Regions from separate parts of the Lactobacillus sp. M0393 genome, predicted to be linked through region 1. Evidence: predicted binding sites of a transcription regulator. Region 1 holds the regulator's gene; each other region holds the start of a gene.

Evidence for each region. Region 1 encodes NrdR, which represses ribonucleotide reductase genes. Its sites were predicted from a motif close to ACACNATATATNGTGT; they were not measured.
Region 2: a site for NrdR is predicted at 2,367-2,382, ahead of nrdJ (ribonucleoside-triphosphate reductase, adenosylcobalamin-dependent). Genes of this name have one in related genera too.
Region 3: a site for NrdR is predicted at 3,370-3,385, ahead of H3R29_RS07180 (deoxynucleoside kinase). Genes of this name have one in related genera too.

Annotation. Positions count from the first base shown of each region.
Region 1 covers NZ_JACFPK010000004.1:169,964-175,185, forward strand. The annotation lists gene thrS (threonine--tRNA ligase) at 1-425, opposite strand, end outside; gene dnaI (primosomal protein DnaI) at 737-1,636, opposite strand; gene H3R29_RS04495 (DnaD domain protein) at 1,647-3,005, opposite strand; gene nrdR (transcriptional regulator NrdR) at 3,008-3,475, opposite strand; gene coaE (dephospho-CoA kinase) at 3,477-4,079, opposite strand; gene mutM (DNA-formamidopyrimidine glycosylase) at 4,076-4,906, opposite strand; gene polA (DNA polymerase I) at 4,919-5,222, opposite strand, start outside.
Region 2 covers NZ_JACFPK010000009.1:11,054-16,275, forward strand. The annotation lists gene H3R29_RS08165 (pyrroline-5-carboxylate reductase) at 1-164, opposite strand, end outside; gene H3R29_RS08170 (aldo/keto reductase) at 179-1,042, opposite strand; gene H3R29_RS08175 (YjjG family noncanonical pyrimidine nucleotidase) at 1,106-1,816, opposite strand; gene nrdJ (ribonucleoside-triphosphate reductase, adenosylcobalamin-dependent) at 2,454-4,688, shown strand; gene H3R29_RS08185 (DUF4430 domain-containing protein) at 4,712-5,098, shown strand; gene H3R29_RS08190 (DUF4430 domain-containing protein) at 5,178-5,222, shown strand, end outside.
Region 3 covers NZ_JACFPK010000007.1:71,543-76,764, reverse strand. The annotation lists gene H3R29_RS07195 (Asp23/Gls24 family envelope stress response protein) at 1-260, shown strand, start outside; gene H3R29_RS07190 (hypothetical protein) at 472-888, opposite strand; gene H3R29_RS07185 (ABC transporter ATP-binding protein) at 1,103-2,734, opposite strand; gene H3R29_RS07180 (deoxynucleoside kinase) at 3,427-4,077, shown strand; gene H3R29_RS07175 (deoxynucleoside kinase) at 4,090-4,773, shown strand; gene H3R29_RS07170 (amino acid ABC transporter permease) at 5,083-5,222, shown strand, end outside.

The sequences.
Region 1 (5,222 bases):
TTTGACATGGAAGAAGATGCAATTTTATTTCCAGCTTTAATAACCTTTTTAATTGCTTTCTCTAATTCCGGAAGTTCGTTAACTTTAATCTGGTTTTCCTTGTCAGTATCAACCAAAAATCCATCTTCATTCGCCGCATGCTCACCAAAATGAATCTCAGGATAAGCTTTTTTAGCAACTGCTTCAAATACAAAAGCTACCGTAGCCCGTAAAATATTTAAGCCTGCTTCATCCCTGTCTGTAATAATTGCAACTTCGGCATCTTTATTTAATTCGTAGTCCAAAGAAACAACTTGACCGTTTACTTTTGCTCCAATAGCAGCCTTACCTAAGGATGTACCTATGTCATGTGCTAAAGCAGAAACTGATACTGCATCTTCATATTCCTTTTTAGAACCATCCGGCAAAGTAATTGCAAAACTCATTTTTTCCTCCAAAATCAAATAAATAAAAAAATCCCAGTGCAGTTAAGCACTGGGACGTTAATTAACGTGGTTCCACCCAAAATTTAGTCTGGACTCCAGACTATCTCGTTCAAGATTATAACGGATCCAACCCATTTTTTAATTTCAGGTACGAATGAGTGGGTTGTAACACTAATGGAAGCTTCCAGAATAATGCTTCTCTCTCTGAATCGTATTACAACATGTTCATTCATTGCAGTTAATTATAACCCAATAATTTTTTAATGCAAGTATATTTTCATTAAAAAAATTCAAACTAGACTTTTTAATCACTAATGCCGCCGGTTGTGCCCAGAAATTACAATTTCAGTGGCTAGAGAATGTATTCTTTCCATTAATCTGGCAGCCTTTACTGGTTCAATGGCATTTTTGGTCTCTTTAAAATGATCTTCTAAGTCATTCATAGCAAAATTGGACGAAAAGAAGGTTGGCAAAACATTATCCATTCTTGCTTGTAAAATTACCGCTAAAACTTCATCGCGTGACCACTGACTCAAATTTTCCGCACCAATATCATCAAGTATTAATAAATCGCAATTTGCAATTTTTTGAACTTCATCTTGCAAACTATTATCATTAAAATGACTTGCCAGACTGGCAATGAAAGTAGGAACATGCAAAAAAACAACATATTTGTTCATAGCAGCAACCTGATTTGCCAGTCCCGCCAATATATAGGTTTTACCAATACCAAAATTACCTGATAAATATAAGCCCTTTTGATGAATATCTCGCGCATAATGATATAAAAACTTTTGAATAGCTGTCATTACTTCTTTTCTTGCCGGAGTCAATTCAATTTGACTCAAACGAATATCATGCAATCCCTCAGGTAAATTAATTAAGCGCAAGTGTTTCTTGATACTAATTTCCCTATCATGAATCAGCTTACTGTCCTCAGGAACAAACTTGAGACTAATGGCATTTTTATTCATAATTAAATCAGGATAGTATCCTTGAGTTACCGGATCTTTTTTATGTTGGCTAAGATAAAATTCAAACAGGCTGGGCAGACTTTTATCAATTATGCTGTCGTTAAGCTGCTCTTGGTGCTGGCTGATAAATTGTTGCACTTTGGGTTCAGCCAATACTTTTTGCTTAATTTTAGCTGTACTTTCCTCACCTGCTTTAGCTGTTTGTCCTTTAACCATAAGTTTTTTGATGGGTTGCATTTTATTTCACCTACTTCATGCCGTTTTGATCTTCAAAATTCTTGAAAAATTCTTTTAATTCTGCACTGGAAACATCCGATTTTACCTTTGGCTTTTGCTTATTCCAGTCAGTGCCCTTTTCAACCGTTTTTCTGGCAGTATAAGCATGATACCGATTGCTTCTTTGCATTTGTGCCCTTTTTCTCTTGTCCATGTATTCCAAGGCTTGACTTGCAGTCTTTACCCCGTGTTGCAGCCAATCATGAAGTATTTTATTTGCCAAGCGAAAAGAGATATTAGGACCACTTTTTAAACAAGCATAAGTCAAAACGTTAAGCAATTCTGCCGGTATTCCCTTATCGTTATATAAATTATCAAGCACTTGATATTCACTGGCATCAACAAAATCATTCCGCTCAGTTTTTAAATGATACAAAAACTGGGCTGGAGTATCAGATTGAGCTTTCTGCAGTAGCTGCTGTTCATCTTCATTTAAGTGACTATTATTGACAAGCTTGTCTGTTAGTTCTTCTTTTTTTGGCAAATGCCGGCGCGTATCAGTTCCATGAATACTGTTAGCGATAGATTGCTTAATTTGACGCATATTCAAATGATAATCACCATGTAAGCAAGGTATTGCTTCATCAACAAATTCTTGCTCGGAAAGTCCGTACATGCGCATAACAGCTCGAATAGCATCTTCATTCTGATCAATTTCGCTGCCCGTGATTTGATAAATTTCAAATTGCTGTTTCATAAAATCCCAGTCAATATGCTCTTGATCATTGACGGTAGCAAAAGCTTTAGAAACAGAACTGTTTTCTTTAGCAGCTTTTTTCACATCAATAGAAGGATCAATTGCTTCTTGGTCAGGTAAATGAAAAACTTCCATAAAGGATGCAGATACGTTAGGTGCTTCCTTAATTCCACTGATGCTGCTTTGACTTTGCTTAGTTTCTCTAGCAAACTCATGGCTCAATTTATTAAAGGCTGTAACACCCACTTTTTCTTTTAATAAACTTGCTAAAAGTGCGGTGGTAAAAAACTCACTGCTGGAAGGAACACTTTTAAGTTTAAAACATAAAACCTGACCCATAATTTGGTTAGCAAGCAAATGGCTTTCAATTAAACCGACAGCTTCAAGTTTATGCAACGCGGGAAATAATTTTTTGATATCGCAGTCGGCTTGCTCCTGCAAAAAATAGAGACCTTTGGCATCAGAGAGCATCGCTTGCGGATTGTAGTCTTCATTTAAGCTTAAATAAACTGCCAGCGCCAGAGATCCTATGAGCGGCTGGTATAATTTGATTAAAACCCGTAAATCCTTCGGAAAAATATCCACCCTGTTAGCAATGAAAAATGGTTGTTTGGGATCATTTGTCTCAAACATAATTAATTACCTTTCTCCCTTTTTGCAATCATATCTTCCATGGTTTTCATGAAGCTAGACATATCTTTGAATTCACGATAAATAGAGGCAAAACGAATATAAGCGACATCATCAATTTTAGCTAGTTCATCCATTACCAATTGACCAATCTTTTTGGAAGAAATCTCACTAACTCCTTGCTGACGTACTTTGTTTTCTACATGATCAACTAATTCTTCAAATTGCGAACTAGATATAGGACGCTTTTGTCCCGCAGCCATGACGCCGTGTAAAATTTTTTTCCGGTTAAAAGGTTCACGAGTGCCATCATTTTTGATTACCAGTAGTGGTGTCGTCTCGACTCTTTCAAACGTAGTAAAACGAAAGCCACAGTTTTCACACTCACGCCGCCGTCTGATTGCACGATTTTCATCACTGGGGCGAGAATCTATTACTTTTGATGCATTTTTATGACAATTAGGACATTCCATATTAATACTCCTCTTTTATTTTAAGAAGCAACTGCTCAAGTTGATATTTCAGATCTTGCTTTGTACCAACATTATTAATTACAAAGTCAGCTAGTTTTTCTTTCTGAGACAAGGACATCTGACTGCGAATACGTTTCAAAGCAGCATCTTTACTTAAATGATCCCTTAACATCAGCCGCTTTAACTGCAAAGATTCAGGTATGGCAATTAATAAAGTGCAGTCACAATATTTTTGACCATTTGCTTCAAACAAAACTGGTGCATCTACAATAATTAAAGGCTTTTTAGCAACCTTGTTTAGCGCAATTTTAGCTTGTATTTCTTTAAAAATCAACGGATGGGTAATTTTATTAAGAATGTCAAGCTGCTTTGCGTCATTAAAAACCATTTGGCCTAAAACTGATCGGTTGATTGATTGATCTTCATTAATTATTTGGAGACCAAACTGTTTTCTAACCAATTCATAACCTTTATTACCAACATTTAAAATATCATGAGCTATTTGGTCACAGTCTATCACGGGTATGTGCTTTTCTTTAAAAAAGATATCTGCTGTGCTTTTACCGCTGGCTATTCCACCAGTTAAGCCCAAAATAGTTGTCATTTATAAATCACCTGACATTTAGGGCAAAAAGTAGTGCCCCGACCGTTTACTTTAATTTTTTCAAGAGGAGTTCCGCAACGTTCACAAGGTTCGCCTTTATGACCATAGACCTGCAACATTTTTTGAAAACCGCCGGTCTTGCCATTAGCATCAAGATATGTATGAACAGTAGTGCCCCTTTCTGCTATGGCCAATTCTATCAACGAATTAATATTATCATGCAGTTCTGCTACTTTTTTTGCTGGGATACTATTAGCCATACTTAATGGGTGAATTTTTGTTTCCCACAAAACTTCATCTACGTAAATGTTACCAAGACCGGCCACAACTGACTGATCAAGCAAGGTATTTTTGATATTTTTCTTTTTACGAGCTAGGCCTTTTTGCAAGTATGAAACTGTAAACGCCTGTGAATTTGGTTCAGCGCCTAATTTGCCAATACCGGTACTTTCTTTCTCTGTGCCCGTTGTAATCAACTGCATGCGCCCGAACTTACGCACATCATTGTAACGCAAAGCAGAATTATCGTTAAAAACAATTTGCACATGATCGTGTTTATCTTTTTTGGTATTTACTTTGACTAAACGATATTTACCTTCCATGCGTAAATGCGATACCACAGTTAAATGACCACTAAGACGAATAAGCAAATACTTAGCATAACGATCAATTGTTTCTATTCTTTTACCAGCTAACTGCTTTTTAAATTCTTTTGCATCACCAGTTATTATTTTAGGATACCAAACAGTTACTTCTTTAATCGTTTTTCCCTTAATCAGGGGAAGTAGTGTCCGCCTGACAGTTTCAACTTCTGGCATTTCGGGCATTAAAATTACTCCTTACTTAGCATCAAACCAATTGTGACCATAACCAGAATCAGCTACAAGAGGAATATCAAGTCTCACAGCAGACTGCATAACTTCTGGCACAATCTTTTTAATAGTTTCTAATTCATCTTTTGGTACATCAAAAATCAATTCATCATGAACTTGAACCACCATCTTAGTTTTAAGATGCATCTCATCCAATTTTTTCTGCATATTAATCATCGCAATCTTGATAATATCTGCAGCTGAACCTTGAATTGGTGAGTTAATCGCAGTTCTTTCCGCAAATGACCGCACATTATAATTCTTGGCATGA
Region 2 (5,222 bases), on a different contig from region 1:
TAATTATTGATCAAGGTTAAGTGCAGCTTAGCTGCAAGTTTTTGCGCTGTGTGATGCTGTCCGCCGTCAAAAACATAGATATCTTCACTGGGATTTTTAGCATTTAACAAGCCCTTAATAATTGCGGCGCCAATCTTACCAGCCCCAATAAAGCCAATTTTCATCACTTATTCACCTTTTAAAAATCCGTTTGATCTGGATCGTTTGCTAACTTACCTGCTCCATGCAAACCATCAAGTTTAGCCATATCTTCTTCAGATATAGTAAAGTCAAAGACTTGTAAGTTGGATTCAAGACGCTCGCGGTGGACCGATTTTGGTAATGGAACAAAGCCATGTTGCAACGACCAGCGTAACAGGACTTGTGCTGGACTTTTATCATAGTGTTGGGCTACAGAAACTACTGTTTCGTTGGCAAATAAATCTCCTCTGCCTAGTGGTGAGTAAGCTTCACTGAGAATACCCAGCTCTTTGTTATAAGCTGTTACGTCTTCCTCCATATCACTAGGATTCAAGTAAATTTGATTTACAGCCGGACGAATTTTGGCAGTTTTCAGTAGTTCAGCCAAATGCTTGCGTCTAAAATTAGAGACCCCAATTGCACGAATTTTCCCTGCCTGCACTGCCTCTTCCATTGCCTGCCAGCTCTCCGCATTTAATTCAGCCCAGTGATCACGCACAGGAGCAGGATTAGGCCAATGGATTAGATACAAATCAAGATAATCCAAGTCTAACTTAGTCAAGCTTTCGTCAATGGCAGCTTTAGTTTTTTGATAGCCGTGATGATCGTTCCACAACTTAGTGGTTACAAACAAATCATGTCTGTTCACTCCACTTACTTTGATCCCCCGACCAATACTTTCTTCGTTACCATATGCGGCAGCAGTATCAATTAGCCGGTAGCCTAGATCCAGTGCATTCTCAACGGTTTTTTGAGCAACTTCACCGTCAGGAGTTTGCCAGGTTCCCAGTCCGATAACCGGTATTTTGACGCCATTATTTAGTTCATAAGTATCATTTAAAGAATGAATTTTGCTAGTCATAATTTTTCACCTCTCCCATCATTATACCGGATTGAACTATACTTCTACAGTAAAAGATAGCAATTATTGCGGTTGTTTTTGGAAGTCGCTTTTAAGTAAAGCTACAAATTCAGGATAGGTAGTTACTTCGTATAACGGATGTAAGTTCATCGTGTTTTTCCGTTTCCGGTGGTTATACCAAATACTGTCAAAGCCATATTTTTCTGCACCTAGTATGTCTGACTGCAAACCGTCACCAAAGAAAACTGTTTGTTCCGGGCCGATTTTAGTATGAGCAAAAAAGTAGTCAAAGATACGGGCATCAGGTTTAGCAAATCCTGCTTCTTCTGATGTCACAATCAACGAAAAATAATTAGCGATTCCGGCTAATTGTAGCCGATGTCTTTGCATATATGCTTCGCCATTGCTTAAAATAGTCAATGCATAATTTTGTTTTTTGGCATAGCGTAAAGTATCAACTACACCCGGAAGCAGTTTGTGAGCTTCGCCAAAATAAGAGCGGTATTCGTTCATTACTGCTAAGCCGTCAATTTCAATCCCGAATTTAGCCTGAATAAAATTGGCAAAAGCTATTTTACTCAGCTGCTCATAGTCGATCTTGCCCTGCTCAAGCTCACGCCACAGACCTTGATTATATGCATGATAGTCCCGCTGCAGCTCATCAGTTAACGGCCATTGGTGCGCTTTAAAAAGACTCTGCAGAGCAAAACTTTCTGTAGCAGCAAAGTCAATTAAAGTATCATCAACATCAAAAATTATTTGTTTATAACGCAAGCATGTTCTTCCTCTCCAACTATTCCTCAGAATATAACACGTATTCACTAAAAATTAGTGTGGAGATTCATTATAACAATATTTCACAGATAAAGAACAAAATTAACTATTTTTAAATTTTGGGTTACATTGCTACTGTAATTTCACAAAATCAGCTATAATATCCTTTAATTTTAGCAAAAGGGGTGATTGGGCATGTTTACACTATTATTGGTTTTGTTTCTCATTTGGCTTTTTATCAAAATGGGTCTTGGCTTTTTTAAAATTCTATTTTTCCTTCTGACCTGTGCTCTGACCTTCTTTTTCTTTGTTCAATTACTGATTCCGGTAGCTGTTTTTCTGGGAGTCATTTTTCTCATATTTACCCTAGTTAGACGCTAGTTTATCTCCAAAATTAAACATATATTCAAGCATAATAAGTATCATTTTTAACTTATTATGCTTTTTTATATTTGCGAATGCTATATGATTTTTTATTAACCTCGATAACTTACTCGCACATCACGTTGTGACTTTTACTTGTGTTTGAGACTAAATTTTTCTCTATCAAATACAAGATATTGTGGTATAGTTCTATTGGACACCATAGATAATGTATCTGTGGAACAATAATTAATTTTAAGGAGTGACTTTGAATATGAAAAATACGAGCATAACGTTGGATCAGGGCTACATTGATCAAGTGAAACAAAATGTCACCCCCCATTGGGGAGAACTTGGCTGGGTTACTTATAAACGAACCTATGCCAGATGGCTTCCGGAAAAAAATCGTTCCGAAAATTGGGACGAAACGGTTAAACGTGTAATTGAGGGCAACATTAACCTTGATCCTCGTCTCAAAGGCACTCCTTCAAAAGAAGTAGTCGCTGAACTAACAAACGAAGCCAAGGATTTATTTAAACTAGTGTACGGTTTAGGAGCAACGCCTTCTGGACGTAATCTGTGGGTTTCCGGCACCGACTACCAAAAGCGCAATGGTGACTCGTTAAATAATTGCTGGTTTATTGCTATTCGGCCACAAAAATACGGTGATAGCCATATAGTTCCCGACTATTTAGGTCAAACGCAAGAAGCAGTTTCAATGCCTTTTTCATTTCTTTTTGACGAATCAATGAAAGGTGGCGGCGTTGGCTTTTCTGTTGTCCAAGACAATATTAAAAAGATTCCTACAGTTGATAATAAAATTGATTTAACGGTTGTAATTGATAAAAAGAGTGCTTCATACGCTGATTCAGTTAAAATTGGTGCAACGGATAAAGATGAGTGGGCCAAGCAAAGCAAGGACAAATCAGATTACGTTTATTACAATTTGCCTGATACTCGCGAAGGTTGGGTTTTAGCTAATGCCCGTTTAATCGACATGCACTTCAATCAAACTAATCCCGAGAATAAGACCAAGCTGGTACTTGACATCAGCAGAATTCGTCCTTACGGAGCTAAAATTCACGGCTTTGGCGGTACCGCTTCTGGTCCTATGCCATTAGTGGAAATGTTTTTCGATATTAACAACATTATTAACAACCGGGCTGACGGCAACTTAACTTCTGTTGATTGTACGGATATCTGCAACCTGATTGGTAAAACAGTCGTTGCTGGTAATGTAAGAAGGTCAGCGGAACTAGCTTTAGGTACAAGCACCGACCAAGACTTTATCACTATGAAACAAGATAAAGACAAACTTTACCACCACCGTTGGGCCTCAAACAACAGTGTAGCCATTGATTCTAACTTTGATGAATATGAACCAATCGCAAACGGTATTAGAGAAAATGGTGAACCGGGAATAGTTAACCTGGATTTATCTCGTAATTATGGCCGGATCATTGACGGTTATCAAAAAGATATTGACGGTGATGTTGAAGGTACTAACCCTTGTGGAGAAATTTCCTTGGGTAATGGTGAACCATGCAACCTGTTTGAAGTATTCCCGTATATTGCCGAACAAGAAAACTGGGATTTAAAAGATGTTTTCAGATTGGCAACTCGCTTTGCTAAACGAGTAACCTTTAGTAGCTACGACTGGGAGATATCCCGCAATATCATTTCCAAGAACCGGAGAATTGGTGTTTCAATGTCAGGCATTCAGGACTGGCTCTTAAATGATCTGGGTCACCGCGTTGTTACCGGCTTTGAAGACAGCGTTGATGAAGAAACCGGTGAAAAAATCAAGAAGCCAATTTACGATCCTCAGGGAATTAAAATGGTCACTTCCGCTTACCAAGCCGTCGTTGATGCTGATAAGGAATACAGCAAGACCTTAAACTGCAACGAGTCGATTAAACATACTACTGTTAAGCCTTCAGGTACTGTCGCCAAATTAGCCGGAGCTTCTGAAGGGATGCACTTCCACTATGCCGGTTACCTCATTCAACGGATTCGCTTCCAAGCTTCAGATCCACTGCTTAAAGCGCTCGATGCCTGTGGTTACTACTCAGAACCAGATATCTACTCACCAAACACAACTTGTGTCGAATTCCCATTGCGTGCAGCTCACGCCGACAGCAAGAACTTTGCCTCAGCTGGTACGGTTTCAATTGAAGAACAGTTTGCAACACAAGCCTTTTTGCAAACTTACTGGTCAGATAACGCAGTCAGTTGTACGGTTACCTTCCAAAGCGATGAAGGGGACAAGATTACACCACTGTTTAAACAATACCGGCATGTGATTAAGTCAACTTCTTTATTGCCATATTATGGTGGCTCACTGAAACAAGCGCCAAAAGAACCTATTGACAAAGAAAAATATGAAGAAAGAAAAGCTGAGATCACCGGTGATGTTGCTCAAGTATTTGCCGAGCAAAACGATGATCAAAAAGATTTGGAGTTAGTCGATCAAACCGACTGTGAATCTGGTGCATGTCCTGTTAAATAAATTAAGTAGGCGAAATTTTAGTCATGAAAAAAAGTAAATTACCAGTAATTGCCAGCGTCGCCGCTATTTTTGCCTTTAGCCTATCTGGTTGTCAGAACAACCAGACAAAGCCAAAACCTAAGACAAATAATAATATTGCCGTTAGCTATGTTTTAGCTGCTAAAAATGATACTGAAAAAAAGACAGTTAAAGTGCCGCAAAAATCTACTGTAATGACCGGCTTGAAAAAGGCGTGGAAAGTTGACAGTAATAAAGGCTTTATCACGGCAATTGACGGTAAAAAGCAAAATGCTAAAAAGAAAATTTACTGGACTTACACTATCAATGGCAAATACGCTACCAAGGGTGCTAACCAGCAAAAAGTCGCAAATAAAGACAAAGTTAAGTTTACTTTAGCCAAAATGAAGTAAAACTATTGGCCGTGCAAGTGACTAAGTACGAACTATTTTAGTGCTTGCACAAAAATATTAATAGATTGGGAGTTTATATATGAAAAGAAGCAAATTATCAGTTTTGACCGGAATAGCCACCATT
Region 3 (5,222 bases), on a different contig from region 1:
TTACCAAGCTATATGATCAAATTAAAGAAAAGATCCAAGAAAAAGTTAAAGAAATGACCGGTCTTGATACAGTTGAAGTCAATGTTACAGTAGTTGACATTAAGACTAAAGAGCAACACGAAAAAGATTCTGTCAGCTTACAGGACCGTATCACCGGTGCTGCTAATGACACTAAGGATAAAATCAGCGATCAAAAAGACAAGGCTCAAGATAAAGTTGAAGAAAAGAAAAAGGAATCTAAAGAATCTAGAGTTAAATAATAAGCATAGTTTTTGATGTTAACCGTAAAATTTGGACACTTTTTTAGTTGTTATTTAAGGACTAATTGCCGATATTCAATCGGAGTTAGTCCTTTTAGTTTGATTTTAATTTTATCTTGTTTAGATAATTTAGTCATAAAAATAGCCTCCAAATTTGTCCTAAATTTGGGGGTCATTTCATAACTCTACTACCTTTTATGAATTAATGAAATTAACCGTAATATTGATCCTGGTCTAAAGCAGTTTCATCGAAATTAACTATCATAAATTCATAGTTTGAAAAACACTCCATCCAATTGTTAAAATAGTCGTTCTCTTTTTTTAGCGACTTACTATTTTCTTCTCCTTCTATTATAAAAGGCTTTGAACGTATATTAAAATTTGCATGTATTGCACCCAGCAAATTCAATAAACACAAGAAATCTTTTGCTGAATCCACACTTACATGAAAAGATTTAAACGAGTTATTATTTTCGCCAAGATATCTTTTTGCTCTATTATACTCATCAGCAGATTCTGCCTTATAATTTTCAACGCTATTTACATTCTCTTCAATAATAGCTGTCGGAGCTTGATTTTTAAAAAGATCTAGTATCTTTCTTAATTTAAAAAATTGTTCATCATTCATTTTTATCATTCCATTTAAAAGGCGGTGCGTGGAAACATTATATCTCCTAAGAAGCCATCAATTTTGCCGCTTATTTCTGCAGAATATTAGGTAATAGCTGCATTTGCATTTAAGAGTATCTTCATTGACTGTATCTGCATAAAACACTATGCCCATAATCTAAAAAACTAGAGTTTCACAGCTTATTTAATTGTTCAATAAAAGACTCAGCATTCTATTTTCCTAATTCAATTACTTGATCAAACTGCTTTTTAATTTCAGGTCGCAAGTGGTGGGAAATGTAGACTAGAGTGATATCGTTCAAATTGAGCAAGCTCTGTTCGATTTTTTGTCCGTCCTTTTCATCAATTGCGGAAGTAATTTCATCGGCCAGAATAACCTGCGGGTTACTCAGCAGCTGCCTTGCCAGTGCAATTCGCTGCTTTTGCCCACCCGAAATGTTGTTACCGGCGTGTTTTAAAACAGTGTCAAGCCCGCTGACACTATCAATGACAAATTTTTCCAAACCTGCACGCTTAATCGCAGTCTTCAGCTCTTCTTCAGTTGTCTCTCGGCCTAAAGTGATGTTATAACGCAGGCTGCCATCAAAAATATAGGCTGACTGATCAATATAAGCGATCTGCTTATGTAGCGACCGCAGACTAAGCTCGCGGTATTCATTGTCATCCCAAGTAAGTGATCCTTGATAGCCTGTTAACAAACCACCAATTAATTTTACCAGGGTCGACTTACCGCAGCCTGACGGACCAACAATAGCTACCCGTTCGCCTCGCTTAATGCTGCCGGCAACATTCGTTAAAATAGGTCTGTCATTATTAGGATAGCTGAACGAAAGGTCGCTAAATGCAATTTGCTGAGTCAAAGGAGCAACATTCTTGTCCCCTGTTTTTTCCTGCGTATTAGCTAATTTATTATATTTGTCAAAAATAGGTTGAACTGCCCGAATTGAAGTTAGATCAATACTGATTTCTGTCAAGCTGCCAAAAACATTACCGGACATTGAACCAACAATTAAAATAGCTCCAATTGGAATCTGATTGTGAAAGGCCAGATATCCGGATTCAACAGTTAAAATAGTTTGAGCAGATATACTTATCAGATTAATCAATGAATTAGAGAATGACATTTCCGTAATGTAATTAACCCGAGCCTGTCCAGTCTTATCTGATGCCGCAAGAACTATTTTATTGAGCAATTTTTGCTGACCAAGCGTGAGCAGGTTGACAAAGCCCTCAAGAACATCGGTTATTTTTGACGTTAATACCTCATTTTGCTTGCTTTGTTTTTGCGATAATTCCTCCAACTTTTTCTTAAAAAGACGGGGAAATAAAATCATAATAACAGCAAAAACCAAAGTGGTTACAAATAAGAGTGGATGGTAAGAAAACAGGATGACACTGGCAATAATTCCTAGGAGTGCGCTGCTAAATGTTTGCTCTAAACTGAAAAAGCCATCTTGATTAATTTGGTTAATATCGTTAGTAAACCAGGAAACATAATCAGCTTCCGTGTGCTTGTTGAAATCTTCATACTCTTGACGACCAATTATATGGGCTAATGCGTTCCTAATGGAATTATCGACGGCCTTGATGATTACAGCGGAATACCGTGAACTACAAAAAAAGAAAATCAGAAAAAAGCCCCAGCTAAGCAAGTTTAAACCTGTATCAACAATAAAGCCCTTTAAACTGTGCTGAGTCAAAGCAGTAAGTGCATTACCTTTAAAAATGCTGGCAGCAGTTTGTGCTAAATTCCGCCCAAAATAGAGGATGGCTAAAATTACATACATGCCTGAATTACGTTTAATGTAGGTCCAAAGCGAAAATTTTGTTATAGTATCGTCCATGATTTACTTCCTGTCTAAATCCCTATTTTTAGAGTTAATACTAAAATGATTTTGGTTTAATAGAATAATATGGTTTTTGCATTACTTCTTCAAAAGACTCTTAACTGGTACTTACAGCAGGAGTTGTACTATCTAAAGATAAAAATCTTTTCAAGATATCAGTTATGCCCTCTTACTTCCATCATTTACTAATAATTTTATAATTTACTTACTATCTTATATCTTTTTTAACATTAAAACAATTTCTTTTTAATTTTCATTCTTAGAATTTTCCCATAGCAGCAGTATATAAATATCAACTGCAACTTTTTCGAGCTTTTAAAAAATAATTCGTTCTATAATTGCAAAATCACTTATATACTTAATGCAATCAAAACGAGCAATTATTGACTACTTTATTTATCACAGAATCGAAAGAATCAAAGTACAGAATAAAAGGGCTTAACACCGAATGATATCGGCATCAATCCTCAGTAAAATAATTAATTAAGATTTATCAGCCAGATTTTTTGGTTTCACGTGTAACATCTAATTTTGTAATAAATTATTTACTTGAATACTTAATTTTTTATTCTGTATTATACAAAATTACTTGACTTTTTGATTAAAATTTTAATTTACTTTTTGCTTGTATACCACTATATCTCGTATTAAACTAAATAAGAATCTATATATTGTATTTATGAAAGAACGTGATCCAAGTTATTGTTTTAAGTGGGCCAATTGGAGCCGGTAAATCCAGTTTAACTAGTATTTTAGCTGAGCACTTAGGTACACAAGCCTTTTATGAGGGAGTTGATAATAATCCTGTTCTTCCTTTATATTACCAAGACATGAAACGCTATACTTTTTTGCTTAATATCTATCTGCTTAACCATCGTTTAGCACAAATCAACCAGGCAATTCGTGAAAAAAATAGTGTATCAGACCGTTCAATTTATGAAGATGCACTCTTTTTCAAAATGAACGCGGACAGTAAAGTAGCTGACCCTACTGAATTTAAGATATACGACAGTTTACTCGAAAACATGATGGAAGATACCCCAGGTAATCCTAGCAAAAAGCCAGATTTACTAATTTACATTCATGTTTCCCTGGATACAATGCTTAAACGCATTAAAAAGCGGGGTCGTTCATTTGAGCAAATCAGTACCGATCCTAGTTTAAAAGACTATTACGCTAGGCTAATTAAGTACTATGAACCATGGTATGAGAAATATGATGCATCTCCTAAGATTAAGATCGACGGGGATAAATACGATTTTATCTGCGATGAAGATGCTAAAAAAGAAGTTTTAAATCAGATTGATGACAAATTGCACGCAATAGGCAATTTAGAATAGAGAAGGAACGTGATGACAGTTATTGTTTTAAGCGGGCCAATTGGAGCCGGTAAATCCAGTTTAACCAGTATTTTAGCTAAGTATTTAGGAACCAAACCATTTTATGAGAGTGTCGATAACAATCCTGTATTGCCACTTTTTTATGCTGATCCTAAAAAATACGCATTCTTACTTCAGGTATTTTTCCTAAACACTCGTTTTCGTAGTATCAAGGATGCATTGACTGATGATAATAATGTTCTTGATCGTTCAATCTATGAGGATGCCCTTTTCTTCCAAATGAATGCGGACATTGGTCGTGCAACGAAAGAAGAAGTAGCTACCTATTACGAACTGCTTAATAATATGATGAGTGAGCTCAAACATATGCCTAAGAAAAATCCAGACTTGCTGGTTCATATTAAAGTTTCATACGACACCATGATTAAAAGAATTCAAAAACGTGGTCGACCTTATGAACAATTGAGCTATGATGCAACACTGGAAGATTATTATAAGCGGCTTTTACGCTACTATAAACCTTGGTATGAAAAGTATGACTACTCACCCAAAATGGAGATAGATGGTGACAAACTAGACTTTATGACTGATAAGCAGGCTAGAGAAGTTGTACTTGATCAAATCGTTGCCAAACTAAAAGAAATGGGTAAATTACCCGAATCATGGAATAAATCCACAAATATTCAAATAGATTAACAATAAATAAATTATTATCAAAAGGTCATTAGAACTATGTGCTAATGGCCTTTTTATGTTGCCTATTACGATTTTAAAGTGCTGTTTAATTTATAGGAAAAGCTCTAAAAGTGAGGAGTAGCAATTAGATAGCTGGATGACAATTTAAATATTTTGTTACTTACTCAAATAAAAAATCAGAAAACTATGTTATTATTGAATCATATATTTTTCACATATTTTTTTAATTAATTTATCCAGCTTTAATTAGCTCGACTAGGCTAATCATTTACCCGCCCTATTAAATTAATTTTGTAAGAAGGAGAAAAAATGAATTATATCCTTTCAATTATGCCCTCTCTCTTTGCAGGCGCAAAAATGACATTAATTTTATTCTTTTGGACTTTAATTACTGCTATTCCCTTAGGAGTCATAGTTAGCTTAGGCTTACTGTCACATTTTAAGCCTCT